One region of the Paraliobacillus sp. JSM ZJ581 genome, then DNA from elsewhere that is predicted to be linked to it. Evidence: riboswitches for the same ligand, from Rfam matches in the RefSeq annotation. Region 1 holds a riboswitch; each other region holds the start of a gene.
What was found. Region 1 has a riboswitch for thiamine pyrophosphate ahead of ACH6CY_RS04060 (ABC transporter substrate-binding protein). Riboswitches for the same ligand answer to the same signal wherever they lie in the genome.
Positions count from the first base shown of each region.

Region 2: it holds a riboswitch for thiamine pyrophosphate, as region 1 does, so the genes downstream of both, thiD (bifunctional hydroxymethylpyrimidine kinase/phosphomethylpyrimidine kinase) here and ACH6CY_RS04060 (ABC transporter substrate-binding protein) in region 1, are expected to answer to the same signal.
Region 3: it holds a riboswitch for thiamine pyrophosphate, as region 1 does, so the genes downstream of both, thiT (energy-coupled thiamine transporter ThiT) here and ACH6CY_RS04060 (ABC transporter substrate-binding protein) in region 1, are expected to answer to the same signal.
Region 4: it holds a riboswitch for thiamine pyrophosphate, as region 1 does, so the genes downstream of both, ACH6CY_RS03590 (3-oxoacyl-ACP reductase) here and ACH6CY_RS04060 (ABC transporter substrate-binding protein) in region 1, are expected to answer to the same signal.

Region 1 covers NZ_JBISEP010000004.1:68,599-78,245, reverse strand. Annotated here, with positions in the region: gene ACH6CY_RS04110 (purine/pyrimidine permease) at 1-780, shown strand, start outside; gene ACH6CY_RS04105 (DNA-3-methyladenine glycosylase I) at 828-1,391, opposite strand; gene ACH6CY_RS04100 (hypothetical protein) at 1,409-1,660, opposite strand; gene ACH6CY_RS04095 (nuclear transport factor 2 family protein) at 1,690-2,043, opposite strand; gene ACH6CY_RS04090 (RluA family pseudouridine synthase) at 2,191-2,877, opposite strand; gene ACH6CY_RS04085 (DedA family protein) at 2,939-3,541, opposite strand; gene ACH6CY_RS04080 (DsbA family oxidoreductase) at 3,858-4,562, shown strand; gene ACH6CY_RS04075 (ABC transporter ATP-binding protein) at 4,653-5,390, opposite strand; gene ACH6CY_RS04070 (ABC transporter permease) at 5,383-6,141, opposite strand; gene ACH6CY_RS04065 (thiamine-binding protein) at 6,197-6,487, opposite strand; gene ACH6CY_RS04060 (ABC transporter substrate-binding protein) at 6,512-7,510, opposite strand; TPP riboswitch at 7,618-7,727, opposite strand; gene ACH6CY_RS04055 (M42 family metallopeptidase) at 7,860-8,912, opposite strand; gene ACH6CY_RS04050 (S8 family peptidase) at 9,137-9,647, shown strand, end outside.
Region 2 covers NZ_JBISEP010000005.1:90,127-99,773, forward strand. Annotated here, with positions in the region: gene ACH6CY_RS04925 (flotillin lipid rafts scaffold protein FloT) at 1-112, opposite strand, end outside; gene ACH6CY_RS04930 (NfeD family membrane protein) at 124-660, opposite strand; gene ACH6CY_RS04935 (CynX/NimT family MFS transporter) at 815-1,993, opposite strand; gene lepB (signal peptidase I) at 2,190-2,735, shown strand; gene ACH6CY_RS04945 (transcriptional regulator SplA domain-containing protein) at 2,793-3,053, shown strand; gene splB (spore photoproduct lyase) at 3,046-4,074, shown strand; TPP riboswitch at 4,278-4,380, shown strand; gene thiD (bifunctional hydroxymethylpyrimidine kinase/phosphomethylpyrimidine kinase) at 4,481-5,320, shown strand; gene thiM (hydroxyethylthiazole kinase) at 5,298-6,101, shown strand; gene thiE (thiamine phosphate synthase) at 6,105-6,734, shown strand; gene ACH6CY_RS04970 (HIT family protein) at 6,822-7,226, opposite strand; gene ACH6CY_RS04975 (PspC domain-containing protein) at 7,375-7,479, opposite strand; gene ACH6CY_RS04980 (hypothetical protein) at 7,539-7,781, opposite strand; gene ACH6CY_RS04985 (GNAT family N-acetyltransferase) at 8,044-9,054, shown strand; gene ACH6CY_RS04990 (nucleotidyltransferase domain-containing protein) at 9,057-9,647, shown strand, end outside.
Region 3 covers NZ_JBISEP010000003.1:76,251-80,978, reverse strand. Annotated here, with positions in the region: gene ACH6CY_RS03320 (EAL domain-containing protein) at 27-2,264, shown strand; TPP riboswitch at 2,333-2,430, shown strand; gene thiT (energy-coupled thiamine transporter ThiT) at 2,500-3,069, shown strand; gene ACH6CY_RS03310 (sodium:solute symporter family protein) at 3,269-4,728, opposite strand, start outside.
Region 4 covers NZ_JBISEP010000003.1:142,319-151,965, reverse strand. Annotated here, with positions in the region: gene ACH6CY_RS03625 (PTS system mannose/fructose/sorbose family transporter subunit IID) at 1-118, shown strand, start outside; gene ACH6CY_RS03620 (BglG family transcription antiterminator) at 304-2,223, shown strand; gene ACH6CY_RS03615 (YitT family protein) at 2,249-3,085, shown strand; gene ACH6CY_RS03610 (competence protein ComK) at 3,436-3,948, opposite strand; gene ACH6CY_RS03605 (sigma-70 family RNA polymerase sigma factor) at 4,045-4,572, opposite strand; gene ACH6CY_RS03600 (DUF4256 domain-containing protein) at 4,860-5,426, shown strand; gene ACH6CY_RS03595 (SGNH/GDSL hydrolase family protein) at 5,540-6,634, shown strand; TPP riboswitch at 6,869-6,969, shown strand; gene ACH6CY_RS03590 (3-oxoacyl-ACP reductase) at 7,086-7,838, shown strand; gene ACH6CY_RS03585 (methyl-accepting chemotaxis protein) at 8,317-9,647, shown strand, end outside.

The DNA.
Region 1 (9,647 bases):
TTTATCGTCCTAGGGTTATCAGTTTTTGCAAAAGGTTGGTTAAGTAATTATGCTGTTTTTATTGGGATTTTAATTGGATGGATAACGTTCTTCCTCATTATCGGTGGAGAAGGTGTAACACAAGAAGTTCCGTGGTTCTCACTACCTGAATCGTTTGCATTCGGATTACCTACGTTTGATCTAAGTGTCATTCCTATTGCTCTCATAACTGCAATTATTTCAATATCTAATGTTGTTGCCTCTGTTGTAGCAACAACTCAAACAATTGGGTTAAAAGAAACCGATCAGGACATACGTGTGAATAGCGGTACAACTCTTTCTGGTATCAATCATGGGATAGCTGGACTTTTCTCTACTATTGCCAATGTCCCATTAGCAACATCATCTGGCTTCATCGCATTAACTGGACAAAAAAGAAAAATACCCTTTGTATACGCAACAATTATTTTAATTATTATTGCCTTTTTCCCACCATTGGTTACTTTTATCGCAACAATCCCTGCTCCTGTTGCGAATGCAGCATTAATGGCATCCTTTGTGCAACTCGTTGGGTTAGCCATTAAAAATATGACACTTACAGAACTAGATCAACGAAAAATTACGATTGTAGGTGTCGCTTACCTTGTTGGTATGGGAACGATGTTTTTACCTGCTAATGTATTCAATGGATTACCTTCTATTATTCAAAATATCATGAGCAACGGATTACTAGTAGGAACTGGTTTAGTCATTCTTTTGGAACAATTATGGCGCGAACAAAGAAACAGCTGTGTCGAATAGCTTTCGGTTGAGCTGTTTCTATCCATTATTAAATTCCACTAACTAATTTATCGTCCTATCTTATTTCTACAAATACACGACTCAATATGATCATTTACCATTCCACTCGCTTGCATAAATGCATAGCATATCGTTGATCCAACAAATTTAAAGCCTTTTCTTTTTAAGTCTTTACTCATTTGATCACTAATAGCTGTTGTTGCTGGTACTTCTCCAATAGTTGTCCACTGATTAATTATTGGTTCACCATCAACAAACTGCCATATATAGGACGAAAATGAACTGAATTCCTCTTTTATAGTTAAAAAAGCTTTAGCATTCGTAATAGTAGATCGGATTTTCAATTTATTTCGAATAATTCCAGGATCCTGGAGCAATTGTTCCACTTTTTGTTCGGAATAATGGGCAATTTTAGTGGGATCAAACTGGTCAAAAACTTTTTGATAATGCGCTCGTTTCTTCAACACCGTATACCAACTAAGTCCAGCTTGAGCACCTTCTAGGATGAGCAATTCAAATAACTTCTTTTCATCATATTCGGGTATACCCCACTCATGATCATGATAGTTAATGTATAAAGGATCATCATTGACCCAATCACAACGTTTCATTATAATACGCCCTCCCGTCACAATTCTACTCCATGCTCTTCTTGCAATTTTCGATATACTTCCTTCAATTTCGGTTTTTTACCGATAATTGTTCGAACTTGTTGTGCTAAATAAAGTAATTCCTTATTCTGTTCTTCTATTGGTCTATTTTTTTCTGATTGGTATGTATCATATAGCGTATGATCTAGTAGTTGAAGAATGGATCGCTGTGTTTTTACAGCTTGCAATAGTAATTGTTCTTTGGTTTCAGCTTGCTTATCTTCACTCATATCTCCGTCCTCCATACTTTAAAATTCAACTATTTTTGAATCACATAACTTGTTATTTTGTTTATTTTATCAGCATCATTTTCAGCTAATTGATAGATATCACAAAAACCATACGTTTTTAGTTCATTTAATCTCGTAGTCACTTCAATGATTCCATTAACTACTGCTTCTGCACCGTCTATGATGATGTGTTCCATTTTCAATTTATATGCCATTGTTTGATCCATTCCAGCGAGGGCTTCAATGAGTGCATCTCTGCCGTAAATCGTATCATTACCAATCATTTCCCATGTCACATCAGCTGTGACACTTTCTAAAATATGTGTGATATTTCCGTGCATTAACGCTTCATTAAACTCCCTAAAAAATGCATGCTTATTCATTCAAATCCTCCTGCATCTATTTGTATTTAGTATAGCATATTGTTTTTTACGATTAATCGATTTACACTTGTTTAATCGATTCAAAAAGCAGCCAAAGTACTTGTTCATTTAGCTGCTAACGGTTTAATTATAAAACTAATTACATTATTACATAAATGGATGTTTTCCCCATATATCCCAAGGATAATTATTTGGTGGAGTCGATGTCTGTAAAACCTCCTCAACCTTAACTGGATGATTGAAAGTCAATTGATGTGACCATAAAGCAATCTGTTGTCCAATCTTATTTACCTTTGAACCATATTTTTGATCACCATATAAAGGATAACCTCTAGATGCAAATTGCACTCTAATTTGATGAGGCCTTCCTGTTTGTAAATTAATCTTTACTAAGCTCAGTCCGTCTGCTATTGCTAAAACGTGATAATCTAGTATCGCCTTTTTCGCTTTTGCTTCTGTTTTTCTTGCAACACGTACTTGATTCTTCTTGTGATCTTTTACTAAATAGTCTTGCCACTCTCCTGCTTTTTGTTCTATTTCACCTCGAACAACAGCAAGATATTGTTTTCTCATTTCATGTTTTCTTATTTTGTCTGCCATACGAGATGCAGCTTTAGATGTTTTCGCGAACACCATTGCTCCACCTACTGGGCGATCTAGGCGATGTAATAATGCCAAATATACGTTTCCAAGCTTATCATATCGAATTTTTATATCTTGCTTTAACATCGTTAATAAGTCGAGATCCCTAGATTGATCCTCCTGAACAGGTATATTGACTGGTTTTTCTACAATTAATAAATGATTATCTTCGTACAATATTGGAATATCCATAAAATTTCTCCTCTTTCAATGTTCCTTACAAGAATAGCATAACATTATAGCATGAACAAAATTATTTTCTCTTATAAATATAAACACCAATTAGCGCAATAAATGCTAATCCAAGTACAACGTAGAGAATATTAGAATACGTATCCATATACGTAACAATCTCATTCCAAGACGCTCCAACATATGCACCTAGGCCAACCAATACTGTATTCCATAGCAATGTGCCAATTGTTGTTAACAATAAAAAAGGAATAAATCGCATTTTTGCTAGTCCAGCTGGTACAGAAATCAAACTTCTTATAAGTGGTATAAAGCGACAAATAAAAACACTCCAAGCCCCATATTTATTGAACCAATGTATCGCACGGTCAACATCATTTTGTTCTAAACGTAGATAGTGACCACGTTTAGCTACAAATTTCTTAAGCGTTGCTGTGGATATAGACGCTCCAACAACATAAAGTACGACAGCACCAAATACTGAACCGAGTGTCGAAGCTATTACAACACCGAACATAGTTAGTGATGTTGTCGTTGTTAAAAAACCCCCAAATGTTAATATAACTTCAGATGGAATTGGTGGAAAAATATTTTCTACAGCGATTAAAAATATAATTCCGATATAACCATAATTATTCATAATTTCAAGTAACCAATCTTGCATTTATCTTCATCCTATCTTTGATTCAATCTCTTTATATTTAAATTAAGAAAACTAAATGTATATGTAAATCTGACAAACTATCCTGTTATTCTACTAACAAATCTACTCCAGTTACATTATGCGTTTTAAGTGAAATTCATGCAAGACAAACATTATGATAAATTACCTATGCCTATTAAGTTTTACGTATGTATGAGCATATATTTTTATTTCTTAGTACGGTTATGGCATGATAATAATTAAGTCTTGATTACTTGCTGAGTATATTCACATTATTTTCAAAACATAGTAATCAAAAAATGGGGGTTTTGTTATGATGAAAATAGAAGTATGGTCTGATTTTGTTTGTCCGTTTTGTTATATTGGAAAACGAAGATTAGAAAAAGCACTAGATAATTTCGAACATCGTGAAAACGTTGAAGTAGAATATAAAAGTTTTGAATTAGATCCTAATTCACCAGTGAATAGTGAAAAAACGATTCACGAAGCAATAGCTGAAAAATACAACATGTCTCTAGACGAAGCAAAAAAAACAAATGAAAATATTGGTAACCAGGCAAAAACGGTAGGATTAACTTATCATTTTGATAATATGATACCAACCAACACCTTTATGGCTCATCGTCTAGTTAAATTTGCCAAAAAATTCAATAAGGATACTGCCATAACAGAACAGCTACTACATGGTTATTTTACTGAAAATATAAATCTTGGCGATCACGATACATTAGCAAACATTGCTGAGTCTGTTGGTTTAGATCGAGAGCAATCACTTGAAATCTTACATGATGAAAATGCATATGCCAAAGAAGTTCGTGACGATGAAGCATTAGCTAAAAAGTATGGTGTTTCTGGTGTCCCTTTCTTTATAATCAATTCAAAATATGCAATTTCTGGAGCACAGCCATTAGAAACATTTACATCTGCTTTAGAAAAAGTATGGGCCGAAGAAAAACCGCAATTTGAAAATCTTTCATCTACAGACAACGGTGTCTGCACAGATGACTCTTGTAATGTCTAAAGTTTTTTACGAGCTTGATAAGAAAATAAATACTAAATATTAAAAACCGAACGATCATTCCGTTCGGTTTCTCTTGTTTAAACCATTCATTTATAAGCTCCCTTGTAATGCTTGATATATCTCCCGTTTCCATTGTAAAAACTCATCTGTCAGAAATAGATTTTGATCACGTGGTCTAGCAAATGGCAGCATATATTCTTCTACTATCGTTGCTGGTTTTTTTGACAAAACAAGAATTCGATCAGATAAATATAGTGCTTCTTCAATATTATGTGTGACAAACAGAATCGATTTTTTGTTTTCTTCCCAAATCTTTAACAACCATTGCTGCATTTCTAATCGTGTAAATTCATCTAATGCTGAAAAAGGCTCATCCAAACAGATAAACTTTTGTGGACTAAGCAATGCTCTCACGAAAGCGACACGCTGACGCATTCCACCAGATAACTGATGTGGATATGCATGTTCATACCCTTGTAGCCCTGCTTTTCCCAACATATACCGAGCCTTATCGTTATCTACCTCACCACTAATTTCTGAGCCTAACACTACATTTTTAAGTACCGTACGCCATGGCAGTAAAGAAGGTGATTGTGGCGTGTAGCTTATCGCCCCACGTTTGCCCGTGATCTCTTCTTGATCAAGGATGAATGTACCATCATCCGGTTGAAGCATCCCACCAATTAAATGAAAAAGTGTACTTTTCCCGCTTCCAGAAGGCCCTAAAATAGTGACAAATTCTCCTTCTTTCACGGTAAAAGAAAGACCTGCTAATATCTTTTTCCCATTAAATGTTTTCGCAATGTTTGTTGCTACTAATTCACCCATTAACGTGCCTCCCACCTTTTAACATGACTTTTTCAAGTATTAATATTACGGCAAAAAAGACTAAGCATAGTACCATAATAAAACCAATCGCTACAAATACACGATCTGTTCGAAACGATGATTGCGCCAACGTCATATAGACACCAATACCTTTATTCGCACCAAGCCATTCAGATATAACTGCTCCCATTACACTATATGTAGCAGATATCTTTAATCCGGAAAAGATGGCAGGTAATGCATGCGGGAATTCTAGTTTAAGAAAGCGTTGTCCTTTTGTTGCACCTGCCATTTGCATATAATGTATGAGTTCAGATGATGTTTGTCGAAATCCGTCCAACGTTGCTACTACAATAGGAAAAAAACAAACGAGTGTAATAATGATCAGTTTAGGCAAAACCCCAAAACCAAACCAAATGACAAGTAATGGTGCCAGAACAATAATAGGAATGTTCTGAGAAAGAATGAGTAATGGGTAAACCGCTTGTCTAACAACCGGTAATAAGTGTAAAGCCATCGCGACGATCAATCCAACACTAACACCAATTATCAAACCACCGATAGACAAATAAGTTGTTGATACAAGGTGATAGGTATATGAATCCCAACCGTTGATTGCTTCATTTAGAATAACTGTTGGTGCTGGCAATAGCCATCTAGGAATAGAAAATAACTGACTGCTCCATTGCCAAATAAACAAAATTACGATAATAACAAATATTGGACTATAGCGTCTTACTATTTTTTTCATAAATAAAATGCGAATCTGTATCAATATAAGAAACAGATTCGCCATTCCTCCAATCTTAATGATACTTTTCTGTTAATCGATCCATAGACGTACCATCGGGTTTGTAGAATACTTTCACCTGTGAAATTACACTTAAACTCCCTAGCTCAATCATTTTTCGATTCATTTGTTCTATAACAGCGAATAATTTTGTTAATTGCCCTTCCATTGTTGTTTCTAATGGATGTACCTCATATTTCACTCCAGAATCGTCAATTACAGCAATTGCTGCATCAACAAGTGGAATCGTATCTCCACCATTTTTTAACTTTGGAATAATTTGAATACTAACTAATGCATTGGCCATACTGCTCATTCCTTTCCGAGTTCTTTATTTATCTTCAGGTAAGAATTGATTGGTGAATGCTGATTCAGCGTCTAATTCTCCGTCTAACAATTCATTCTCATACATCCAGTTCGCATAATCCTGCCAAACTTCCACATCCTGTATGCCCCATTTTTTTGCATCTGCTTGATACTTAGGTGACAACCATTTTTGACTTGCCTTAACTAACTCGTCATCTAAGTCAGGTACAGATTCTATTAAAATATCAGCTGCTTTTTCAGGGTTATCAATTGCGAATTGATAGCCTTTTGAAACAGCACGAATAAATTTTTCAATCGTTTTTGGATTCTCTTGAATCATTGTCTCATTAGATGTAATTACAGGGGTATAATAATCTAGTTTATCCGAATAATCCGTTAAATACTGCATGTTTAGTTCCATTCCACGCAATTCAGCTTCTACACCAGTCCAGCCATAATAGATCCATGAAAAATCGATATCACGCTTTACCGAAGTAAAGAAATCTGTATTGCCCACATTAATAATATTAACATCCTCAACACTAGCGTTTTCTTGTTTCATTAATGAATCAAGCACTGCAGATTCTACTGGCGCACCCCAACCTCCATAGGTTTTACCAACGTAGTCAGCTGGCGACGTTATATTTTTATCAGCTGGTGATGCAAATCCAGATGTATTATGATGAATAATCGCCGCAATGGAAACAATAGGAATATCTTGTGTTCGAGCTTCTGTTATTTGTTCTTGTGCGCTAATACCAAATGCTGCTTTTCCTGATGCGACTACTTGATTTGCACCTGTTTCACCTGGTAATGCAATTTCCACCTCTAATCCTTCTTCTTCAAAATAGCCCTTTTCTTGTGCAACGTAAAAACCAGTATGATTCGTATTTGGCGTCCAATCTAGCACCAATTTCACTTTTTCTAATGATTCATCTGTTACTTCTTCTTGATTTTCCTCACTCGCACACCCCGTAATAAAAAATAAAACACTGATAGCTAACAAACTCCATTTCTTTAACATAAATAATTCCCCCCTTAAGTTATTTTTAGAGGAACATACAACACGAAACAAAAAAGCACGCTAAGCGAGAGCTATAGCGTGCATACCTTATCATATCAATGATGATTTACGTGTCCAGATATGTTCCCTACGCTGGTCTCAGCCAGATCAGGTTCCAAGGGTCAGTATCTTCTGGATACAATCTCAACCGGCAACACCGGTCCCCCCACATGAAACAACCTATTCAATTTTCTACACTATCCACTTTGCCATAGGTAGAATTTAATTGCAAGTATTATTTATTTGGATAAATGCATTCTTTATATCTACTACAAAATATATATTGATTGTTCGCTGTAATCCATGCTTTTTACTCGACTAATTCAGATTGAACATAATAATACAATAGTTTTTCTGTTTCGACTAGCGCATCTTCATGAGTGCGCTCATACGCATGTGAGGAGTCAATGCCTGGTCCAATTAAACCATGGACGATATCATGACCCGCTTTTATCGCAGCAGAGGCATCAGAACCATAATGTGGATAAATATCTAATTTGTATCCAATTTGATTTTTTTCACACAACTCCACTAAATGTTTTCTAAGCCCATAATGGTATGGTCCACTTGAATCTTTTGCACAAATCGAAACAGTATATTCATCTGTCTGCTGTCCATCACCGATTGCTCCCATGTCTACAGCTAAATATTCCACAGTTTCTGGTGTAATATTAGAATTGCCTCCATATCCTATTTCCTCATTATTTGAAATAAGAAAATGTGTCGTATATGGTAGTAAAATATTTTCTAGTTTGATTCTTTTCAATAATTGAATGAGTATAGCAACACTTGCCTTATCATCTAAATGTCTTGATTTAATAAATCCGGCATCAGTTAATTGTACACGAGGATCGAAGGAAACAAAATCGCCAACTTCAATACCAAGCGCACGTACATCTTCTTCATTTTTTACTTTTTCATCTAAACGAACTTCCATATTTAATTGGTTTCTTTCTGCACTTCCAGCATTTTTATAAACATGGACAGAAGTTTGATGCATTAAAATAGTACCCGTAATTACTGTATCGTTAGCTGTTTCAATCTTACAATACTCTCCTTCAATTGAAGGATAAACAAATCCACCGATTAAATCTAACTTCAATCGACCGTTGGATTTGATTTCTTTCACCATCGCACCTAACGTGTCTACATGTGCGGTTAACATTCGATGTTGTGTTTCATTTTGTCCGGGTACCGTTGCAATTAATCCGCCTTTTCTATTCTTTGTTGATTTCACCCCTATTTCATCCAGTAAACTTTTCACGTGTTGTATCACTTGATTTGTGTTTCCAGATGGACTTGGTATAGACACTAAATCCTTAATAAGTTGTTTTGTTTCCTTAACATTTGGATCATTCGTCATCAATGATTCTCCTCTTTTATTAGCATTGTTGTTTTTATATGTGTATAAAGCTATTTTGACCTATCTTTCTATTTTAGCGTTATTCCTATTCACCGACAACCACCCTCCTTAGCAAAATTTGTGCATAAATCTATATCGTTTTGTTGTAGATGCCTCTACTGTAATTTTGTAAACCTTGCTACGATAAGGGTATTAAAAACATATATTTATTAGGAGGATGATACATGGATAATAAGATGCATCTTGCTAATTTCAAAGTTGTAAAACAAATGAAAAAAACAAATGAAATTCCAAAAGGTGTGAAGATGATACAAGCTCCTGACATTTGGAAAGAAACAAAAGGGGAAGGTGTAACCATTGCTATTCTAGATACTGGATGTGATACAAAACATATTGAGTTGTCCAACCGAATTATTGGCGGTAAAAATTTCACTACAGATGATGGAGGAAATGCAAAGATTTTTGAGGATTACAACGGACACGGGACACATGTGGCTGGCACAATTGCAGCTAGTTTAAATCATAGAGGGGTTGTAGGTGTGTCTCCAAAAGTAAATCTATTAATCGTAAAAGTGCTCGATAAAGATGGTAATGGTGAATATGACTGGATCATTAAAGGAATTAAATATGCTACAGCACAACAGGTAGACATTATTTCCATGTCTTTAGGAGGTGCAGATGACTTACCTGCATTACACAAAGTAATTAAAAAAGCTGTCTTACACCATGACATCC
Region 2 (9,647 bases), on a different contig from region 1:
CAGTGACAATCATTGCATCGTCTGCACCCACTGTTTTATAACGAACTGCAAACAGTATAACAAATGAAACAATAATCGCAGCGACAACACCAATTACAATTAAAAAGTCCATCTCTACTCCTCCTATAAATCATTAGTAAGTGCAGCAACATATAAAATTTGTTCTTTTACCTCAATCACAACAATCTCACTTCCTTGTTTTAAGTCAACATAATCAAAGCTTCTTGCTGTTTCACTTCTACTTCCGTTGGTAGAAGCAATGAAAACCTCACCATACCCATTAGCCGGGATGGAAGTAATCACCTCTCCAGTTTTCCCGACTAAATCATGAATAGAGACGGAAGTTGAGCTCTCTGCATTGGAGAGCGGTATTACTAATAAATAATAAATAACGAAATAAGCAAGTAATCCAATCATTAGACTGATTATAAGTACATAGATGTGTGAAATACCTGTATATTTGGTAAGTAATACGCCTGATCCACTAACAACAGCTAGTGTTCCAAATAAGAGTAATGGATTAAACACTTCTCCTAACCCCTCAAAAAGCCCTTCAAAAATATCACCTAAAAACAATGAAAGGATCGCAACGGCTAGACTGCTCCAAAGTAGTATCCAATAAATTTCTAAAATCTCAATATGTACCCCTCCTTTTATCAAAACGCTATAGTATATATACGTTTTAAATTTAAAAAAAGCTCCAATATATTAAAAAAAAGGGGCAAAGCATGTGTTCAATTCATGCTTTGCCAGCTCTATCATCTATTAATTTACAACAATACATGAATGGATAAACATTTCTTACACCAAAAAATCACACATATTTATCTCTTGTAGCACCAATACCAAATACTATCATTAAAATTGATATAAGTAGAATAACGATGATTGGAATGGTCCAAGAATGGCTAAAATCATAAATAGAGCCAATCAGAATGGGGCCAATTGCTGCGAGTAAATAGCCAAATGACTGTGCCATGCCAGATAGTTGGGCTGATTGCTTTGCGTGCTTTGCTCGTAACCCTAATAATGTAAGAGCTAAACTCATACTTCCACCTTGAGCAAATCCAATTAGTGTAATGAAAAGGGCGAGAAAATGGAAGGAATCAGCTAATAAAATACCACTAAATCCGATAATTGCTATGGATCCGAGTGTAATAATAATACTTTGTTGTTTTTTTAACCGTCCTGCAATGATTGGAGTCAAGAAAGCAGTGGGCAAACTAACAAATTGCATATACGATAATAACCAACCACTTGTTGCAATGGAAACGCCTTGTGCTTGTAATATTTCAGGCAACCAAGAGATGGTTACGTAAAATAAAAACGATTGTAATCCCATAAATAATGTGACTTGCCATGCTAAAAAAGAGCGTAGAAGATTACTTCCAGTTGTTGCAAAGAAATCAAGTTCAGTTGTTTTTGGTTGAGTGCGATATAGAATGAACCATATAATAAGAGCGATGAATGTTAGAGTAGACCAAATGGCTAAGGTATACTCCCATCCTAATCCTGCTGTTTCAGCTAGTGGAACACTTACACCAGAGCCAATAGCGGCAAAAACGGACATGCAAGTTGTGTACACGCCAGTCATTGGGCCAATGTGATTAGGAAATTTTTCTTTAATAATACCTGGCAATAATACATTACAAATGGCAATGCCTAACCCGATAAAAGTTGTTCCAGCATACAATGGAATGCTATGAGGAATTATACGAGTAATGATACCAAGGAATAAAAGAATTAGTCCGATTAGGACGGAAAGTTCATTGCCTACGCGGTTACGTAGTTTTGGTGCTAATGGCGACATAATTGCAAAAGAGAGTAGTGGTAAACTAGTGATTAGTCCAACATTCCAATTTGCTAATCCCATTTGATCACGGATAGTACCAACTAATGGGCCGACCGATGTGATCGCAGGCCGTAGATTGAAAGCTACAAAAATAATTCCAATCACAAATAATATATTTTTTGTTGAAAAACGTTTCGACATAACGACAACTCCAAATGAATAAAGTGTTATATAAAGATAGTATAAAACAGTAGGGCATACCTAGCAACTTTCCAAAAAAGTATTTTCTTAGGACAATTAAAAGATTCATTCACATAACGATACAGATAAGTGATAGAATAATAGAAATAATACTTTTGATTAAAATATAGATTATTATAGAAAGAAGTGGAAATTTATGCTTAATGGGATTGTACGTGAGCTATTCTCGTGGCTAAAAGCAATCATTATTGCATTAGTGATTGTGTTTGTAGTACGAGAATTTTTAATAACGCCTTCGATTGTCAAAGGAGAGTCCATGTTTCCAACATTTCAAGATGGAGACCGTATTATGATTAGCAAGGTCACTCCAATTGATCGATTTGATGAAATTGCTTTTCAAGCCCCAGATGCCGATGAAAATTATGTGAAGCGAGTAATCGGATTACCAGGCGACTCGATTGAAATGAAGGATGATGTACTATATATTAATGGAACAGCGTATCAAGAAGAATATTTAACCGATGAGAAGCAAGCTTTTTTCGGTAATTCTTTTACGGAAAATTTCACACTGGAACAAATAACAGGAGAGACGGTGGTGCCAGATGGATACTTATTTGTTTTAGGTGATAATCGTCCAGTCAGTAGAGATAGTCGTAGGTTTGGCTTTATTGAAGAAGATTCGGTTATCGGTGATGTTGTCTTTCGTATTTGGCCATTAAATGCCATTGGTATACCTAAATAATATTTTTTTTCATTCAGGAGACACTACACCTAACTTAAAGAAAGTTAGGTGAAAGATATGGAAATAGAAAACAAATCTTTTCATCCAGGTGACGTTGCTTATGTGATTATAAGAAATCCACATGTTCAAGGTGTTGCCAATGTTCAGCAGGCTGCAGTGGTAAATCATCCTAATCGTCCAAATGAGTTAGCATTATTCATGTATGAAACATATTACCCGCTTTCTGAGGAAGTTGCTATTTATCAAACAGAGCATGAGGCAGAGGTAGCTTTCCAACAAGCATTCGGTAATACGGAAGTTGAGGGATACGATGGTTAAGCCATTTGTCCCTCAATTAGTTTATTTTGAACCTAAAGCAATGGATTATCCATTAGGGAAGTCATTGTATGAAAAATTTTCTAATATGGATATAGAAATTAGAGAAACGACGTCACATAATCAAGTTCGCAATTTACCTGGAGATAATGATTTTCAAAAGTATCGTAACGCTAAATCAACACTTGTGGTGGGTCTCAGAAAAACATTAAAATTTGATACGTCAAAGCCTTCTGCAGAATATGCAATACCGTTTGCGACAGGATGTATGGGGCACTGTCATTATTGTTACTTACAAACAACGATGGGAAGTAAGCCGTATATTCGCACGTATGTGAATACCGAAGAAATTTTTGATGCTGCGGAAGCATACATGAAGGAAAGGTCACCTGAGATAACTCGCTTTGAAGCCTCTTGTACATCTGATATTGTTGGGATTGATCATCTAACACATACGTTAAAAGGAGCAATTGAATATTTTGGTCAGTCCGATCATGGTCGATTACGATTTGTAACAAAATTTGCTCATGTTGATCATCTTTTAGATGCTGATCATAAAGGAAAGACACGCTTTCGTTTTAGTATAAATGATGATTATGTCATTAAGTTTTTTGAACCGGGTACTTCTAGATTACATGAGCGATTGGAAGCCGCTGCTAAGGTTGCACAGGCAGGTTATCCATTAGGTTTTATTATTGCGCCTATATATTTACATGATGGGTGGAGAGAAGGTTATATTTCTATGTTAGAAAAATTAGAGGCAACACTTCCTCCTGAAGCAAAGAAAGATTTAACCTTTGAGCTTATCCAACATCGCTTTACAAAACCGGCAAAACGAGTGATTCAAAAAAATTATCCAATGACAAAATTGGAATTAAATGAATCGAAGCGAAAAACCAAATGGGGAAGATATGGGATATGGAAGTATGTCTACACGGATCAAGAGCAAGAAGAGATGAAACAAGTGTTTATTGAAACAATTAAAAAATTATTTCCAACTGCTTTTGTTGAATATTTTACGTGATCTTAGATTATTCATAGTAAATGTTAATGCTACGGTAATTTTTAGATACTTCACTTTCCACTGGCGAGGCTTCGTGTCTAAAGATTACTAACAAATCAATTCTTTCATATAAGTATAAATCATGATGTGTGATTTAAAAGTTATGCCGCATATTTGACAAATAAGTGAAATAATGATTAATTTAGATTATACTATGAATAAATAGAAACCACTAGGGGCGCCTACCGGCTGAGATAAAGAGTATTCTTTGGTCCCTTTGAACCTGAACTGGGTCATGCCAGCGTAGGAAAGTGGAGTCGGTTCATTGAATTGATGCAACAAGATAGATAAATGCATTCAACCACTCCATTGCTTAGGAGTGGTTTTTCTTATTTGGTATGTATTCGATTGCAGAGGAGGAGAATAAATGAGCAATATTGTTCATGCACTAACTATTGCGGGGACGGATCCAACAGGTGGTGCTGGTATTCAAGCCGATTTAAAAACTTTTCAAGAACGTGAAGTGTATGGGATGAGTGTACTAACATCTGCCGTTGCACAAAACACACAAGGGGTACAAGCTGTGCATCATCTGCCAATTGATTTTATTGAAAAACAATTAGATGCTGTTTTTCAAGATATCAAACCTCATGCGATTAAAACAGGCATGCTTTCTACAGTTGAAATGATGGAGCTTATTGCAACATATGTATCACCAGACAGTATACCGTATGTGATTGATCCAGTAATGGTTTCTACTAGTGGAGATGCTTTAATGGAAGAGAGTTCGCGCAAGGTGATTCGAGATACATTAGTACCTAAAGCAACGGTTGTCACACCAAACATTCCAGAAGCTGAAATCTTAGTAGGTTTTACCATTAAAAATGAAGAAGATATGAAAAAAGCAGCCAAAGTCATTGTGGAAGATTTAGGTGCAACATCTGCAGTTGTTAAAGGTGGACATTTAGATGGAAAAGCAGTTGATGTATTTTATGATAGGGAATTTCATTTTTTAGCGGTCAATCGAATAGAGACGAAAGATACACATGGTACAGGGTGTACGTTCTCAGCTGTCATTACAGCTGAACTTGCAAAAGGGAAATCAACATTGGAAGCAGTAAAATTAGGCAAACAATTTATTACTGATGCGATTCGTTATCCATTAAACATCGGGAAAGGGAATGGTCCAACGAATCACTGGGGTTATCGATTACAAGGACTACCAAATCAAGGGGGAAATAATAATGAGTCTAACAACACTGATTAATGCTGTTCGTCAGAAAAATCCGTTGGTTCATAATATTACGAACGAAGTAGTTGTAAATTTTACTGCGAATGGATTGTATGCAATAGGTGCTTCACCTGTGATGGCTAACGCAATGGAAGAAGCTGCGGATATGGCAAAAAATGCGGATGCCTTGTTATTAAACATTGGCACATTAACGGGGGACCAAGCTGATGTGATGATCGAAGCTGGAAAAGCTGCCAATGAAAAAGGCATTCCAGTTGTTCTTGATCCAGTTGGTGTAGGTGCAACACCGTATCGCAATCAAGTAGCATCACGAATTTTAAATGAAGTAAAACTAACGATGATTCGCGGAAATGCTGGAGAAGTTAGTCAATTAGTAGGATTAGAAGCACAAGTTCGAGGAGTAGATTCATCGGGTTCATTTGATAACATATCCATTGCACGTCATGCGGAGCAAGAATTAGGAATCCCTGTATTGGTTACTGGAGAAAAAGATGTGATTACGGATGGTAAAGATTTATTTGAAGTATCAAATGGTGCACCTTTATTAACCAAGGTAACAGGAACGGGCTGTTTACTAGGTTCTGTTGTTGCAGCATTCCTAGCAACAGGTGAGAATCATGTTAAAGCAGCCGCTGCTGCTGTTGTCTTTTACAATGTCGCTGCGGAAAAAGCCGCAAAAAATGTGAACCACCCAGGCAGCTTTCAAATTGCATTTTTAGATGCGCTCGCGTCAACAACGAGTGAGGATGTTTCAACACATGCAAAAATAACGCATCGTATTTTAAGTGAGGGATAAAAGATGTTTCGGCAGAAAGATTTAGCTGTATATTTTATTATGGGGAGTAATAATGTTGGTGATAAAGATCCACTAAAGGTGTTGCAAGCCGCCTTAGATGGTGGGATTACGATGTTTCAATTTAGAGAAAAGGGAGAAGGGGCGCTAACTGGCAAGGACAAACGCTTATTAGCAGAGAAAATGAAAGTATTATGCGAACAATGCGATGTCCCGTTTATTGTGAATGATGATGTAGAACTTGCTATTGAAGTGATGGCAGATGGTGTACATGTTGGACAGGAAGACGCTTCGATTGATGAAGTGAAGCAACGTTGTCCAAGCTCATTTATTGTTGGAGTTTCCGCAACAAATGTTATAGAAGCAGAGCAAGCTGCTAAGGCTGGTGCTGATTATATAGGTGCTGGACCTGTCTTTGCTACAAGTACGAAGAAAGATGCAAAGACCCCGATCGGGTTAGAGGGGCTGAAACAAATGAGAGAGAAAATTGGTGACACGCCAATGGTTGCAATTGGAGGCATTAATGCGTCTCACGTATCTTCCATTCTAGCTGCTGGAGCGGATGGTGTATCTGTGATTTCAGCTATCAGTTTAGCTGAAAATCCTGTTAGGTCGGCTAGCCAACTACACGTGTGAAAAATCAATAATTGGGTGAGAAGTTAGTAAAAACACAGGCTGAATGAGGTCTGTGTTTTTAAATTTGGTGATTTTCTATAACTAGTATTATTTAATAAGAGCGTCATCGTCAGTATTTTTAAATATATATCTAATCCCTTTACCGGCAAGTAGTTCATCTTCGTATCTAGGTAACACGTGAAAATGCGAGTGGAATATGTGCTGTCCTGCAACTGCACCGCAATTCCAACCAAGGTTATATCCTTGCGGTTGATAGGTTTTATCTAAGTAATCTTTCACCTCTTGAAGGAGTGTGTATGTTGCATCCCATTCTTCACGTGTTAAATCAAATGCTGTTTCTCTATGTTTTTTAGGGACAATTATTCCTGATCCTTCAAGTTTAGTTCCTTTTTGTTTAGCTTGATCCAACTGTAAAAACAGACAATATTTATTACTCATAATCACGTTCTGAGCTGGTTCTAATTCGGGATGACAAAATAAACAATCTTTCATTGCAACTCTCCTTCGTTAACTATTTTAAGATTTGGATCTATTTGAGATACCACACCAATCTTTTATAAAGACGATGGGCTATCAGGTATTGTGTTGGCAAGAATAATATAAATAAGCAAATTCCATGGTAAAATGATAAAAAGTATTCTTATTCCGAGAGAAGAGATATACAGAAAAATTCTGCAATACCGCCACAAACGCCAGATATAGCTCTATCTGTATAAGACTTTCGTAATTTATTTTGCATTTTCATTCTCCTTTTTAGACAAATTTAAATAAAACGACTTATTAATATTAATAAAAGAAAAAATACTACTGATTGCAATTACATTCATATTCTTTAAAAACAAATTGTTTGTACAAAAGTAGCTCTTTAAAATCTTTTGTAGACGATTCATAAACTTTGACTAAAGGGGCAATATCTATTTTTGCAAATGTTTTTACTTGGTCATACATGTTAGTAGAAGGGTTAATAATATATTCATTCATATCTTCATATAGATTGTTATGTTCACAGACATCATACGTAATGGCAATATAATGTTTTTTAAACATCGTTTTTCCCACCTTGACCTTTTATTTAATGCCTTGTTTTAATATACGTTTATATTAATTTTATTTTAACATAATATTCCTTAAATAAGTTAAATTGGTGATGAGAACTTTTTGATGTGTAATTATATACAGAACTGCTAGAAAGGCTTGAATTAATCTATCTAGCAACCAATAAATCACGAATTACAAGCATACATAACTTTTTTCTATTCTCAGGTCTGTAGCGATATGCTATCGTTAGAAATAGAGAGGATGACATATATTGTTTACCTATAAAATTGATGAAGAGATACAATTGAAAAAGTTGGAACGATCAGATGCAGAGGCTATTTTCTCTTTAACCGATCAATCTCGCGCTTATTTGAGAGAGTGGTTGCCATGGGTGGATGCAACAAAGACGGTACAAGATACAACATATTTTATCAATGGAACGATTAAAGGCTATGCAGATAAAAGATCATTGACGACAGCAATTATTTACCAAGGTGACGTTGTTGGGGTAGTAGGTTTTAACTTGATTGATTGGACAAACAAAACGGCCCATATTGGTTATTGGTTAGGGGAACGTTATCAAGGGAACGGGATTATGTCTCGCGTTGTTCACGGACTAACAACACACGCATTTGACGACCTAGCAATGAACCGTGTAGAGATTAGAGCGGCAATAAGAAACCAGAAAAGTAGATCGATCCCTGAAAGGTTAGGGTTTACGTTTGAAGGGCGAATACGACAAGCGGAAAAATTAGCTGATTATTTTGTTGATCACGCCATTTATAGTATGCTGGCAGAGGAATGGCCACCGCAGCCAAATAAAGCGTCAACAAAAAATTATATTCTCGCCCTTCGTAATTATGTTGGGACACAACCATTAATTATGGCTGGTGCTGGTGTAATGGTCATCAATGATAAACAGGAGTTATTACTTCAGCTACGTTCAGATACACATGATTGGGGATTGCCGGGTGGCGCAATGGAAATTGGTGAAAATTTAGAAGAAACAGCAAAAAGAGAGTTGTTAGAGGAGACGGGGTTGCGTGCGAATAGTCTAAGCTTTATAAAATTTTTATCAGGTGATCATTTATATGATAAATATCCGAATGGCGACCAAGTGTATCATGTTATTTCACTTTTTAAAACTACTGATGTATCAGGAGAATTACAGGTGAATGATGGGGAAAGTAAAGCACTTCGTTATTTTTCATTGGAAAATTTACCGACTCCACTGCATAAAATAACCCAAATCATGCTTGAAGCATACCAAAAGGGTGAATAAATGTGGAGAGAAAATCAGCATTGGAATCGGCAAAACTGTTTGTGGATCAATATTTTCCGAATTGTAGGGCGGCAATTTTAGGGGGGAGTGTTGCTCGAAAAGAAGCAACAAGTACTTCTGATTTAGATATTGTCATCATAGATGATACAATAGACCATAGTTACCGTGAATCGATGGTAGCTTTCGGATGGCCAATCGAAGTATTTGTGCATCATGCCACTTCCTATCCGTCTTTTTTTGCAATGGATGCGGCTATAGGTAGGCCTACTTTACCTCGGATCGTTGCAGAAGGTATCGCTATTCGAGATCATGAAATTGTATCGGTCATGCAAGTAGAAGCAAAAGAAATTATTGCAAAAGGCCCTGCAGATTGGTCGGCTGAAACGATTAAGGTTCAACGTTATACATTAACGGATTTTGTTGATGATTTTATTGGTGCGACTGCACGAGAAGAAGCGGTTTGTATTGCGTTAAGTTTAGCAACTACATTACAAGAATTTTATTTACGAATAAATAACCGCTGGATTGGTGAATCGAAGTGGATCTATCGAGAATTGAAACGCTATGATCAACGCTTTGCTGACCGTTATATC
Region 3 (4,728 bases), on a different contig from region 1:
TATTTATATTAAAGGTCGGGATGCTTATGTTATTTTCAAAACCAAAAATAATTACGTCAATATTAATTCTAACTGTTTTATATTTTGTCTTTCTATTATTTATTCAAGATATGGAAGGGATACATACGTTTGTAAATATTTGTGTATCTATTGTGGTTAGTCTAGTTGGATTTAAATGGGTGTGTCAAGCTAGCTTGATAACAAAAGAAAGAAGACGTCGTTTTTGGCTAATTATTGCAATAGGTTTGTTCTTTTTTTGCGTTGCTAATTTTATTTGGTTATATATGTTAGTTTTTTTTCAAGCAACAACATTCCCGATCGCTTCTCTACCAGTACTAGTCATCGCATATGTTTCTTTTTTAGTTGCACTGCTTTATAAAATAAAGACAATTGAAATGAAGGAATCAGTACAATCTTTTTTCTTTACTATTAGTGTATTTGTGACATTTATTATTGTAGTTCATATTTACTACTTTGTTCAACCGATTATGTCACTTGTGGATTATTCTAAAGGCATGACATTTTTTATTTTAGTTTTTCAAATATGTACACTGAGTATCCTGTTTGCGAATGTTTTCTTGTTTTATATATCTCGAAAAAGTATGGAAAAAGACTCGATTTTATTTCTTGTATCAGGCATGTTCTTTCATATGATAGGGGTTATTCTATATTTTTACTTTTCCGTTAATAATATGAGTGTTGTCATTGCCTACTCTCTTTGGACACTAGGTTTATTATTTTTTCTCCTTTCAGCAAAATTAGTAAAAGAGTATACGGAAGTTTCGGAATGGAAGATGGTGAAATATGTAGAAAGTAAAGAGTCTATATTACCGTATATTATTATTCTCATTTTATTGATTATGCTAATGGAAAGCTACCATTGGAAAATAAATGTATTGATGATTGGTATGATTATTATGCTGCTAATGATTATCGGTAGGCAGTGGTATGTCATGCAACGGAACAAAGAGTTAATGCAAGAATATAGCTATCTAGCATTTCACGACACGTTAACAGAGTTAAAAAATCGAACGAAATTTACGAAAGATTTAGAAACTATCATGGAAGAATCCGAGAGAACATCACAGCCTTTTTTAATGTTTTTGATGGATTTAGACCAATTTAAAAGTATAAATGATACAATGGGTCATAATGTAGGTGATAGGCTCTTATCCGAAGCGGCAAAGCGTTTAAAGCATGCTTTTGAGCCCGTCGGCACCGTTTATCGTATCGGTGGAGATGAATTTGTAATTATTGTGCCAAATGTAAGAAGAGTATTTGGCACGCTATATGCTAAAACAATATTACATTTATTTTCCAGTCCTTTTATAATAAAAAATCATACGATTACTATTTCACCTAGTATTGGTATTAGTGTTTATCCAGATGATGGACAAGAACAGGATACTTTGCTTCATCATACTGATGCAGCGATGTATTTATCAAAACAAAAAGGAAAAGCACAATATTGTTATTTTAATCAACAACTTTATCAAACTATTTTAAGAAAACGAAATATAGAAGTAGAGTTAAAACAAGCAATTGAATTCGAGCAATTTTCATTATATTTTCAGCCTAAAATTAATCTTACAAATGAAAGTGTAATAGGGTTTGAAGCATTTATACGCTGGGATCATCCAAGATTAGGATTGGTTTCCCCACGTGAATTTATCCCGATAGCAGAAGAGACTGGATACATTTTTGCAATTGATGAATGGGTTCTTTTACGTGCTTGTGAGCAGTTCAAACAGCAATTGGATGCAGGACGTGATAATTTGACTGTATCTGTAAATGTTTCTGCAAAACAACTAGAACAAACATATTTTGGTAAAAAAATTAAAAAGATTTTAGAACAAACAGGGATAGAACCAAAATATTTAGAATTGGAAATAACAGAAAGTGAAATGGGTAATATAGGGCAAACAATTGACACATTAAATGAACTTCATGCGATTGGTGTACGTATCGCAATCGATAATTTTGGTATAGGTTATTCCTCTCTTCATATATTACAATCATTACCGTTTGATACAATTAAAATTGACCAATCTTTTGTATCGCAGTTAGAGGAGAAGGAAAATATATCTGTAATAAAAACAATTATTGATATAGGGTTAAATCTTAACATGGAAGTGATAGCAGAAGGAATAGAGACCGCTTATCAAGCACGAACATTAGCTAATTTAAAATGTGATTATGGGCAAGGGTACTTTTTTTCAAAACCTTTGCCAATCGAACGGCTAAGTCAATTTCTTGAGCAGTAAGTTAAAATAATAGGTGTTTCACTTTACTATTTTCTTCAATGTGATACAATTGGTACCAAACTATATTAAGAAACCACAAGGGGAGCTAAAAGCTGAGATTGAACATTGTTCTGACCCTTTGAACCTGTTAGTTAGTACTAGCGCAGGAATGTGGAATGGCATATATGCAATACGATGTGTGTATATATTAGTTCTCCCTTGAGGTTTTCGATTTGTATAACAAGGGGGATTTTTTATGAAAAAATTAGGATTACTAGCTTTAATTGAAATATCTATTTTTGGGGCATTAGCTTTTCTGTTTGATCTTATCCCATCTATAAAGTTGTCTTCGTCTATCTCCATTTCGTTTGCTATGATTCCAATATTTATTCTAGCATTTCGTTGGGGAATAAAAGTAAGTTTACTGGCGGGATTTCTGTGGGGGCTATTGCAAATTGTGTTAGGCGATGCATATATATTAACTCCTGTTCAGGCATTTATTGAATATTTTATTGCATTTGCATTTATAGGATTTGCAGGTTTATTTTATCCAGTTATTCAGAAAAGTCTTCGCTCATCTAATAAAACGAAAACAGCAGTTTGGATTATTGTAGCTACGTTTGTTGGAAGCTTGGCTCGCTATTTCTGGCACTTTGTTGCTGGGTTTATCTTTTGGGGAGAATATGCGCCAGAAGATATGAATGTTGTACTATTCTCATTTTTAACAAATGGTGTTACGATGTTAGGTGCATTTGTTTTTTGTTCTATTTTACTTGTTTTGCTAATCAGCACATCACCAAGATTAATTATAAGAGATCGAATATAAAAAAAGAGATTAAATCTAGTTAACTAGGTTTAATCTCTTTTTAGTTGCTTAGCGTAAATTACCAATGACGTTGTACGTCGACAAATGCTAAAGTTAGCTACATCCAATTATTATTAAGATTTCTATCACCTTTTTATACGATAAATTAACATTTATCGATTCAGTCCATCCATCGCTAACCGAATATTTATGCTTTGGTTTATTGCATTTGATCAATAGGCACATTTGCTGTTTGGGAATAATATTGCACTTCTCTCTTTTCACGCACAAATAAAATGATCGTTAGGAATAAGGTGACGATCGTTGAAAAACCTAATAAGCCTAGTAAACCTAGCTCATGCAATAGTTTGAAAAAAACAACAGTAGAAATAGCCAGCACTACACTAAAGTAGACAGCAAGATAATCTTTTATTGAATGATTTTTTAAAGATACCTGTATATTCCGATAATTCGTTAAAAGGGTGACGCTAATAATTGTTAAAACATTGGTAGACATACCGATCCATACAGGATGAATATCTAAAAAGAAAACAGTAGGTTGCCATCCCCCTAAATGATACCATAGTAGTCCAGTAACAAAACCTGTGAGTAAAGAACTAACGACCGCATGTTTTGTAACAACAGGCCAAAATAATGCTGCAACTACTGGAGCAAATGTAGCAGCATTTCTTGTTGTCCATGCAAGTACATTCCACCAAGCAGATTGTTCTGTTCGTAGCAACCCAAATATTATCATTAACCCTGTAAGTAACAGCAGAGAAAGCTTTGTATAGTGAACTAACTGTATACTTGTTGTATTTGGGAAAATGGCACTCCCTACGTCTTTTCCCAAACTAGTAGCACCAGAAAATTGACATGGTGCTCCCCAACTCAATGCACAAGCCCAAATTCCCAAGAAAAACAATCCAACTAAGGGGGCAGGTAAAACTTCCATTAAATATTTTGGTAAGGCAACTAATCCAAGTGTTTCTCCTGGAATAACGATTGCCGCTGCTAAACCAAATAGAATACCACATATAATAAAAGGAATACCTAGAAAAACAGCTCCGATTACCCCTTTTTGCCCCTCTTCAGGTGTTCTGCAGGATAAAGCCATTTGAAATGCAGCTTGTGCTAAAATGACATTTACTAAAAAAGTGCCAAACCATGCAACAATTACTTGAATCCCTACTGCATCGAAATGAAACATGGATGGATTAGTTTGAGCAAGTTGCACTAAACCCTCTATACCTGGGTTAATAAAAAAAGCGATCGTGCCAATAATAAACATGCTCAAAAATACAGTACTGTTCATTGTTTGTGTGAAAGCAACCGACCACATTCCCCCAGCTTGTAAATAGATAAACAATAAAATAGCTGTAAATGCAATCGAGACACTAAGAGAAATATTTGTAAACACATTTAGTGCAGAAGCAAAGGCGATAGCAGTTGCAACCGACCACATTGGAAAAGCAAAAGCAGTAATTAATCCAGCAATTCCTTTGGCAGCTCGACCAAATTGATCACCAATTAATCCAGATACGGTAACCATCATACGTTTGCGAAATGACTTAATCATTAACAATGCAATAATTAAAACTTGAACCGTTTCAGCAATGCCATACCAAATAGCAGAAATACCTGTAAGATAAGATAATTCCACAATCGAAATATAAGTTG
Region 4 (9,647 bases), on a different contig from region 1:
ACCATTACTTTATACGCTCTTCATGTTCTATTTATTGAAGAAAGGGAAGAAGCCAACAACTATTTTGTTAATCACGATCGCAATAGGTATTGGTGGCTCATTACTAGGTCTAATTTAATCGGTGGGGGGATTTTCCCCCTCCCATTAATGTTCACTCGATTGCATGCACGGATTAGTTAAGAAACGAATGATAATAAAGACAAATTGCACAATTACTAGGGTTAAGACTTGACTGTCTGTAAACCTACGATAAAATGACTATAATCAGATGATTACAGTTATTTTTTTTAGGAGGCTATCCTCATGTTAGATTTCAATAGAAGGCAATTACTTATTTTAAATGAGTTACAGGAACAAGAAATGACTACTGCTTCAAGTCTAGCATTAGTGGTGGAAGCTTCCGTTCGTACGGTTAAAAATGATATTTCAATGTTGAAAAAGAAACTAAAAAATGAAGGAATAGAAATAAAGTCAAGTCCTAATAAAGGTTATCATTTATGGTATAAAGATGATTATTCCAAAGAATTCTTAACAAAAGGTTTAGCTTCAATAGATATTAAACGATTGAACTTATTTAAACGAAATAATTATGAAAGAATATTTTATATTATTCGAGCGTTGTTACTAAGTAAAGGCTATATCAAATTAGATCATCTAGCAGAAAAGATGTTTATTAGCCGTTCTACCTTAAATCAGGATATGCCTGAAGTAAAACGAATTTTATCCAAATATCACTTGCATTGTGTTTCTAAAGCAAACTATGGGATTACGATAAAGGGCGATGAATTGGATAAGCGTATTTGTTTTGCTGAATATTTCTTTCACAACAAAACGACGTTTGAAAATAGTAACGAATTAGAGGAGAAATTGTATGATCTCAAACATACGATGATTCCGTTTGTTGAAGAACTATTGCGAACGATTTGTGATCAATATAGTATATCTTTGTCTGATTTTTCATTAAAAAATATAGCGATCCATGCATTAATTTCAATTTTTAGAAGCAATGCTGGTCATACTATAGAAATTTCATCAGAATATGAAAAGGAAATTAATGAGACATATCCAACGATTTATCTTGCGAGTAAAAAGCTCTGTGACACCATTAACCAAGTATTTAAAACAAATCTAGCTAAAAGCGATATTTATTATATTGCCATGCATTTAGAAAGCAAGCAATTGCTTCAATCAACGGATACAGAACCAATGATGTTAGCAGAAGTGCATCGTGTATTGCAAGATGTATATGCAGAAATTAAAAGTAATTTTGATATCGATATTTCAAACGATCCTGTACTTAATGAATATCTTCCCTTACACATTCTTCAAATGATTAAAAGAGTGAACCATCGAATTGTGTTAAGAAATCCGGTCGTTCATGAAAATCTGCAAAAGTATCTTTTTGCTACTAAAGTTACTATCTCTGCAGTGAAGGTGATTGAAGATCATTATCAAATCGAGATAAGTTTAGAGGAATTCGGCTATCTTGCCCTCTATTTTAATGTTGCGTTACGTAATTTGAGAAAAGAAAAAAAGATAACTATTTGTTTGATTAGTGGTCGTGGTCGTGCAGAGACGATTATGTATATTAATGAATTAAAGGAGAACTTCTCGGAAAATAATTATGAGTTAATCAACTATGACTCCTTAGATGAAGCAATGGAGCAAATGAATGATATCGATGTGCTGGTGTCTTCTTACAAGCACAGACTATCAAGGGCTATTCCACAAGTTGCGATTGAAAAAGGGAATTATATTGAAAAAATTAAGCAATTAGTAAATAGACTTGACCTTTTTCAACTAGATATGGAAAGATATTTTAAACCTGCTTATGCAAACTTTCAATTAGAAGGTACGGACAAACGAAGTATTTTAAAAAATATAATGCAAGAATTACAAGGGTTAGGTATTATTGAGAAAAAAACCAAAATAAATACGCCCTTTATCTCTCATGAAATAGGAAACAATATCGTTCATTTGCAAGATCTTTATAAGATCTGTAGAAAACCGATTTGTTATATTGCTGTACTAAAAAAACCAATTATTTGGGACAAAGATATTATTAAAGTATTATTTCTTATTAAGACGAAGCGAGACGGTGATCATCATCTGCCTATTCTATGTGATATGTTTTCAAAATGGACACAAGATAAAGAAAAAGTTAGTCGATTAATTAATCATAAAGATTATGACTCCTTTTTAATGGATATGCAAAATTATTAAAAACAGAAAGACAAGGGATGCTTTTATGAAAAAAACAATAACAGATCTATTATTAATTATTGCTGGAGGAATAATCTTTGCTATTGCTGTTAATTTTTACATGATTCCAAATATGCTATCTGAAGGTGGTGTTATTGGGGTAACTGCAGTTATGCATTATTTGTTCGGCTGGTCAACCGGGGTAGTGAATTTCGTGTTAAATGTCATTCTTGTAGGGATAGGCTATCGTTTTTTTGAAAAAAGAGCATTGTATTATACGATATTTTCTATCATTACCTCATCAATTTTTTTATATGTTACCGAAGATTACGGGCGCATGCTAACAGATGATACGTTATTATCCGCTATCTTTGCAGGTTTATTAGTAGGGATTGGCCTGGGGTTAATTTTTCGCTCAGGCGGTACGAATGGTGGATCGACTGTGCTTGCCAGAATAGCAAATGAATATCTAGGAATGACTATTGGAAATGCGATGCTTTTGATTGATATTGTTGTAGTGGCTGGCTCCTTGTTTGTCATAGGGGTTGATAAAGGGATGTACACACTAATATCTGTATATATTGGAGCGAAAGTGATTGATTACTTTATCGAGGGATTAGATGAAAGGGTTGCTGTATTTATTATGTCTGACCAAGCGGACGAAATTGCCGATACGATAATTCACAAAATGTCTCGTGGATTTACAGTTTTAGATGGATATGGTGGCTATACAGGAGACAACAAAAAAGTACTCTATCTTGTGATTAACAGACAAGAGCTTGCCAAATTAAAAAAACGGATTCGAGATATTGACAGTACGGCATATGTTACTGTTCATCAAGTTCAAGAAGTTATTCGTAAAGGATTTAAAGCCATTGTATAACGAGACAAGGGGAGCTTAGCCCTCTTGTCTCGTTTTCTTTATGTTCTCCAGTTCGTGGAGGGGATGACACTAAAAAGAGCGCTGATGTGAATAAGTGATACGTAGTTTGGTTCTGTGAGATAAACGCTCCTAAGGAATAGACGCAAGGTCAAGATCACTTTTTCTACACAGCTATTCCTTAATTTAGCATGTCATCAAAATATATTTTGGCTACAATAGTTTGATCTGAAACTAAACAAATTGGTTTAGATTGCATGATAAAAAGCGTTTTTTATGGATAATTTGGACAAAAGTAAATCATATTATCCATATACATGTTTTGTGCATAACATGTATTTTTTAATAGTGCATCAATGAAATAGATTATTTTTAAGTGCTTGATGTAATGCTAATACTTGCTGGTATTGTTGTTTTATTTGATAAGTTGATTCCATTAAATGAAGTGTTTGTTTGGATTTGAAGTATATTGTTGTTTGTAATATCGTTGCATGTTCACTTTTATACGATTCAATAGTAAATACGTGATTAGCAATAATCCAACTACAGTGAAAGTTATTTGGCGATTGAGTTGGAAACACATATCTAACAGGTCGTTCACTCATTAAAATAGGTACTTTTTGTTTCTTTCCTAGTAATTGTTGTGAGGCAACTCGCCTTCCGTGAAAGGTTGCACCTCTATTTATACAATTATGTTGAATAATTTCTAATGGTGTTTGTTTAACATAAGTAGTTTTACTTGTTTCGAGTGCCATAGCATGATAATCGATAGCTGATGCAGGTATAATTGCCAACGTTTTTTTCGAAATGATATACTGATCTTCAATTAGCATGGTCACACGTCCTTTACAATTTTGTTTGATCATGTGAATGGACAGAATCTGTATTACTTCACTTAATTTTCCAATACTTCATGTGGAAAAGCTAGGAACTTTAGTGCTAGTATGGAATTAGGATCAAAACTATTTTTCTATTTTTGGAAAGTTGCTATCTGTCTTTTCCTCTAGTATTTGTTTTATTTTTGGCTTGGCTAAGCGAGCCCAATTTTTCACTGCATTCTCGGTTACGTTTTCTTGGTGTGCGATTTGTTTTATCGTTTGTCGATGAATGATATACCCGTTAAACCATTTCATTTGATTGGCTGTTAATTTTTGCTGAATTGCTGCTAATAAATATGGGTCAAAGGGTAACTGGTTGTAGTACACAAGACTGTTTATATCTGTGAGCGCAGCATATTTCTCTTTTCTTTTTTGAACGGATTTTTCTTTTCTCAGTAATGTGAAAAATGATTTTTGAATGGAAAAGTATGCATAACTAGAAAATTTCCCTTTTTCTTGATCATATGTTTGCCAAGCTCGCCATAGTGCGATGATTCCCTCTTGATAAAATTCCTTTTCTGCATCACGTATGCCATATTTATAGAGAAGGTGAAAAATCATCGGTTCAAAATCAGACAGTAATTGCTCAAATGACATTTCCTTATTTCGCATCTATTCGCCCATTCCTTCCAAAGGTACCTTGGTTTTGTTATTCCGCCGGTAAAGCAAGCATAGTTAAATATTGCAAAACGAACAGAATCGGTAAGTAAGAAAATAGATCTTAAAATAAGAGGAAGTTGCATTAAAAATAGAGGATACAAATGTAAAATTGAAACTTGAACTATGTTTTTATAAATTTGCCCAAAATGGGGCAGCCTTTTGTCACATTCGATCATCTCTATATAAAGTTTTAAAAATGGATAAAATCTTATCATCTTTAATGGAAAAAGAGGAGAGTAATGCATATGAATCATAAACAATTGTCGTTAGTACAGCGTGAAGAATTATTGACTATTTTGAAAACACGTTTTGAAAATAACATGGACCGACATAAAAATTTAAAATGGAGTAGCGTAGATGCAAAACTCAAGATGAATGAGGAAAAAATGTGGTCATTACATCAAATGGAAATAACGGGTGGTGAGCCCGATGTGTTAGAGTATAATAAGAAGAAGGATGAATATAATTTCTATGATTGCTCAGAGGAAAGCCCTAAAGGTCGTAGAAGTTTTTGTTATGATCGTGAAGCACTGGAATCAAGAAAGAAATATAAACCGAAAAATAATGCAATAGAGCTGGTAACTACGATGGGGATTGAACTTTTAACAGAAGAACAGTATCGAAAGCTTCAGGAGCTTGAAAAAGTTGATAGAAAAACATCGAGTTGGATACAAACACCTGCGAGTATTAGAAAGCTTGGCGGGGCACTTTTCTGTGATCGTCGTTATGAAAGAGTTTTTGTATACCACAATGGAGCGGAATCTTACTACGCTGCAAGAGGATTCCGTGGCTTACTACGAGTGTAAGTAGACTTTTAGAGATCGCTTTTTCAAAAAGCACAATAAATAAAGTCTTTTCTTAAAAGGGACATAGATATATTTTAATTGATGTAAATATAATAAAGACTGGGGAAATGGTTATGTCCAAGAAAGTAATTTTCATTTTATTTGCAAGTGTTATTTTTGTTGGCCTAATAGTTTATGGTAGTTTACAATACAATCAAAAATTGAAAACAATAAGTAAGCAAGCGCAGAAGAAGATGGAGCAAAGAGTGCACCAATCAGAGCAAGAAAATAGAGATTTTTATACGAAACTAATCAATGAGAAGAAAATTCATTTCATGGTCATTGGGAATGGTTTAGATGAGGAAGAAACATTGCAACAGCAAATAAGTAGTCGAATAGAAAAGAAATACAATAATAAAGTGTATCAACATCAAATTACGAAACAAGGGGCAGATGTGTTCGATGGGTTATTTATGTACGAGAAGGGAAAGAAAGAAATAGAACAGGATTTAGTAATGATCGTTTTTGGCAAACATGATATCGATCGTTTAACGCTAGAGCAATTCGAAAAAAATTATGAAACCCTACTTAATCGAGTAATTGCTGATCAACCTCGAGCAGAAGTCTTTACATTTATTGAAAATGGCTTAAAGAATAATGAGAAGTATGTAAATGCTATTGAAAAAACATCTGATTATTATGGCGTTTTTTCCATTGATGGTGAGGAAGTGTTTGATACTACTGGGAAGTCTATTGCGCAAATAACAACTGAAGAGGGAATCCCTAACGAAGAAGGATATAATTTATATGCTGAATCGATTTTTAACACGATTAATGAAAATGTTATCAACAATAAAACAATCACTTATGCACGTATCGATCCATTACATCAGTTGACCAAGCATGATGATTTTCGTTCTATTAATACACCAAAGGAATCAGATGGATTTGTTTTAGTGGATGATTATTACTCATCTAGTACAATAAATCATTCGATTCGCTATGAATTTACTGGTGATTTACTAGCATTACATCTAAATAATACGGGTGGTGTAATGGAGGTTTATTTAGATGGCGAATATGTGCAACAATATGATTTGAATAATCTACCAAAAGGAGCAATCCACCTGTTAATCACAGATGAATTGAAAAAAGGCGAACATATCGCTCAAATATTTGTTAGAGAATCCGGAAAAACAATACAAATAAAATCACTTATCACAAAATAAATGTGTCTGGACATGCATATCACTTTTGTCTAAAAAATAGGACATTAGGGATCCAAAGTGGTCTAAGGGTAAGAGTAGAAGCAGTATTTGTCATGTGATTTTGAGCAGGATCAATAAGTAAATTATGTTAAAACGCATGTTAATTTTAAACTAACTAAGTCAACGAATTATGCTAATAAAACATAATTCGTTGACTTAAATTTCTAAAAACGATAACATGTAATATAATTTAATAGTACGCACTAGGGGTGTTATTTAACTGAGATGAGTATTACCTCAAACCCTTTGAACCTGAACTAGCTAACACTAGCGTAGGAAAGTGTAGAACCTAATTACATACTTAAAGAGCGAACTCTATATATACATGTAGTTATTTGTTTTACGCAATTTTCCTATGAAAAGGTTGCGTATTTTTTTGTTTTATCAAAATAAAAATATAGAGGTGGGTATGATGACTAGAACAGTATTAGTAACCGGTAGTAGTAGAGGTTTAGGGGCAACTATTGTAAAAACTTTGGCACAACAAGGATTTCAAGTGGTTATCAATTACTATAAAAGTAAAGATGCTGCTGAGAAGCTCGTTTCAGAGATTGGTGAAGAGAATGCTATTGCAATTCGAGCTGATGTGACAAATCGTAAAGAAGTAGATGAATTGATAAAAAAGGCAACCGACTATTTTGGTCAAATAGATGTTGTCGTCAACAATGCATTAGTAAATTTTAAATTTGATCCAAACAAACAGAAACCTTTTACAGAACTCACTTGGGATGATTACCAAAAACAAATAGATGGGACATTAAAAGCAGCATTTAATGTAGTTCAAAGTGTCGCACCTCAATTTATTGAGCGACACAATGGAAGTATTATTAGTATAGGTACTAATTTATATCAAAACCCTGTTGTACCTTATCATGAATATACAACAGCAAAAGCTGGATTAATCGGCTTTACTCGTAATATTGCTTCTGAATTAGGGGGATATGGTATAAAAGCAAATGTTGTTTCAGGTGGATTATTAAAAACAACAAATGCTAGTGCTGTTACAACACCAGAAGTATTCGATTTGATTGCTCAATCAACACCATTAAAGAAGGTAACTACACCTCAAGATGTGGCAAATCTGGTCGTCTATCTATCTTCGGAATATGCAAACGGTATTACAGGTCAGAATTTCACAGTAGATGGTGGTTTGACAATGAACTAGTAGCTTAACCCCTTGAAAGGTGGCGTATACTAGACAATTGTTTTTTAATTTATAAAGATATAATGACAGACGAAAAGCACCTTTAAGGAAAATGATTAAATTGGACTATATTACGAATCCATAGTTTCTTCTCTCAAACGTCTGCCTATATAGCCTAACCAATACCGATATTTAATCAGTATAGAAGACTAATAGCCAAGAGAAAGGAAGAAGAAATAATTGTTACAATGCTTGGATTAATCTTTTTAAATCTATTAGAATAACGGAAAGTTATGGCAACAGTTATCTCGTATAACACAACTGCAAGTATAAGAACAAGAATGATTATCTGATAGAACTGTTTGCTCATTCTTTTGAACTAGATAATCTTATCCTATTGTGGTAAAATATACATGTGTTTTCTACTTCAATTTTTTTTTTGAAAATGAGAACTCCTTGTCAAGATTTACATAATTATTTTCGAGGAGGAGAAGGAAAGATGAAAGGACAGAGGCGTTTAGGTCTCATGGGAAAAGCATTGAATAAAATTTCAATTCGCTCCAAAATATTAATTACCATTGCAGTTGCTATTTTAACGAACCTATTTATTGGAGGGACAGGCTTATACAATTTGCATAAAGTTCAACGTTCGTTGGAAATAAGTTTACATCACCATGCAAAAAATACCGAGCTAATACGAGCGGTAGGGCTGGATCTTTTTCAAAGAATAACCGCTGAAAGAGCACTACATATGTATGAACCTGGTACGGATGAGTTTAAAAGTCATCTAGAAGACTATGAAAAACAAAAAGAACAAGCAGATTCCAGATTTAATGAGTATGTAGCACAAAATATGAATCTGCCGAAAGAACTGGAATTTATAGAAGCGTATAAAGAAGCGGAAGCTGAATATGAAGCTATATCAGATCGTATTCTTGAAAATATCTCTTCTACAGATCCTGTTGTTCGTGAACAGGGGATGCTTCTTTCTTATGGAGAAGGATATGATAAGTTCAATGTTATGGAAGAGAACTTGGATGTAATTGGTGAACTGTACAATGAAGAAAATGAACGGATGAGAGAGGAAGTAGCGTCCGATTATCAATTTTTACTTTGGTCTACAGTAGGTATTATTATTTTATGTGTACTACTTAGTTCAATATTAGGATGGGTTATTATTCGTGCCATCAAGCACCCAATTGATCATTTGCGTGACCGTGTGAAACAAGTAGCTCAAGGAGACTTAACGGTACAAATTCAATCGATAGCAAATGATGAACTGGGAGTACTTTCTAAAGATTTTAGAACAATGGTTGATGAAACACAATCGTTAATCACAACCGTCGGAGATTCAATTCAGGATGTTAGTGCATCTGCGGAAGAACTAACTGCTATCTCAGAAGAAACAACTGTGACTAGTAAAAATATTCAAAGCGCTATTGTAAATATTGCAGACGGTGCTTCTCAGCAAGCTTCACTGACGGAGGCTGCTCACAAACAAACATTAGAGTTATCTGACAATATTCAAAGAGTCAGCGAGAAGACTAAGGAAATTAACGGTCTGTCCTCTCAAGCTGAGCAAGTTTTAAGCGGTGGTGTGGATAAAGTTCGTGTGCTTCAGGAACATACTGTACAATCGGATGGAATGCAACGTAAGGTGGCGGAAGAGATCTCGCGCTTATCTAGTACAATGGAAAACATTAGTTCAGTCGTTCAAACGATTAATGATATTACTGAAAAAACAAAGTTGCTTGCCTTGAATGCAAGTATTGAGGCTGCTCGTGCAGGTGAAGCTGGACAAGGTTTTGCTGTAGTAGCGACTGAAATTCG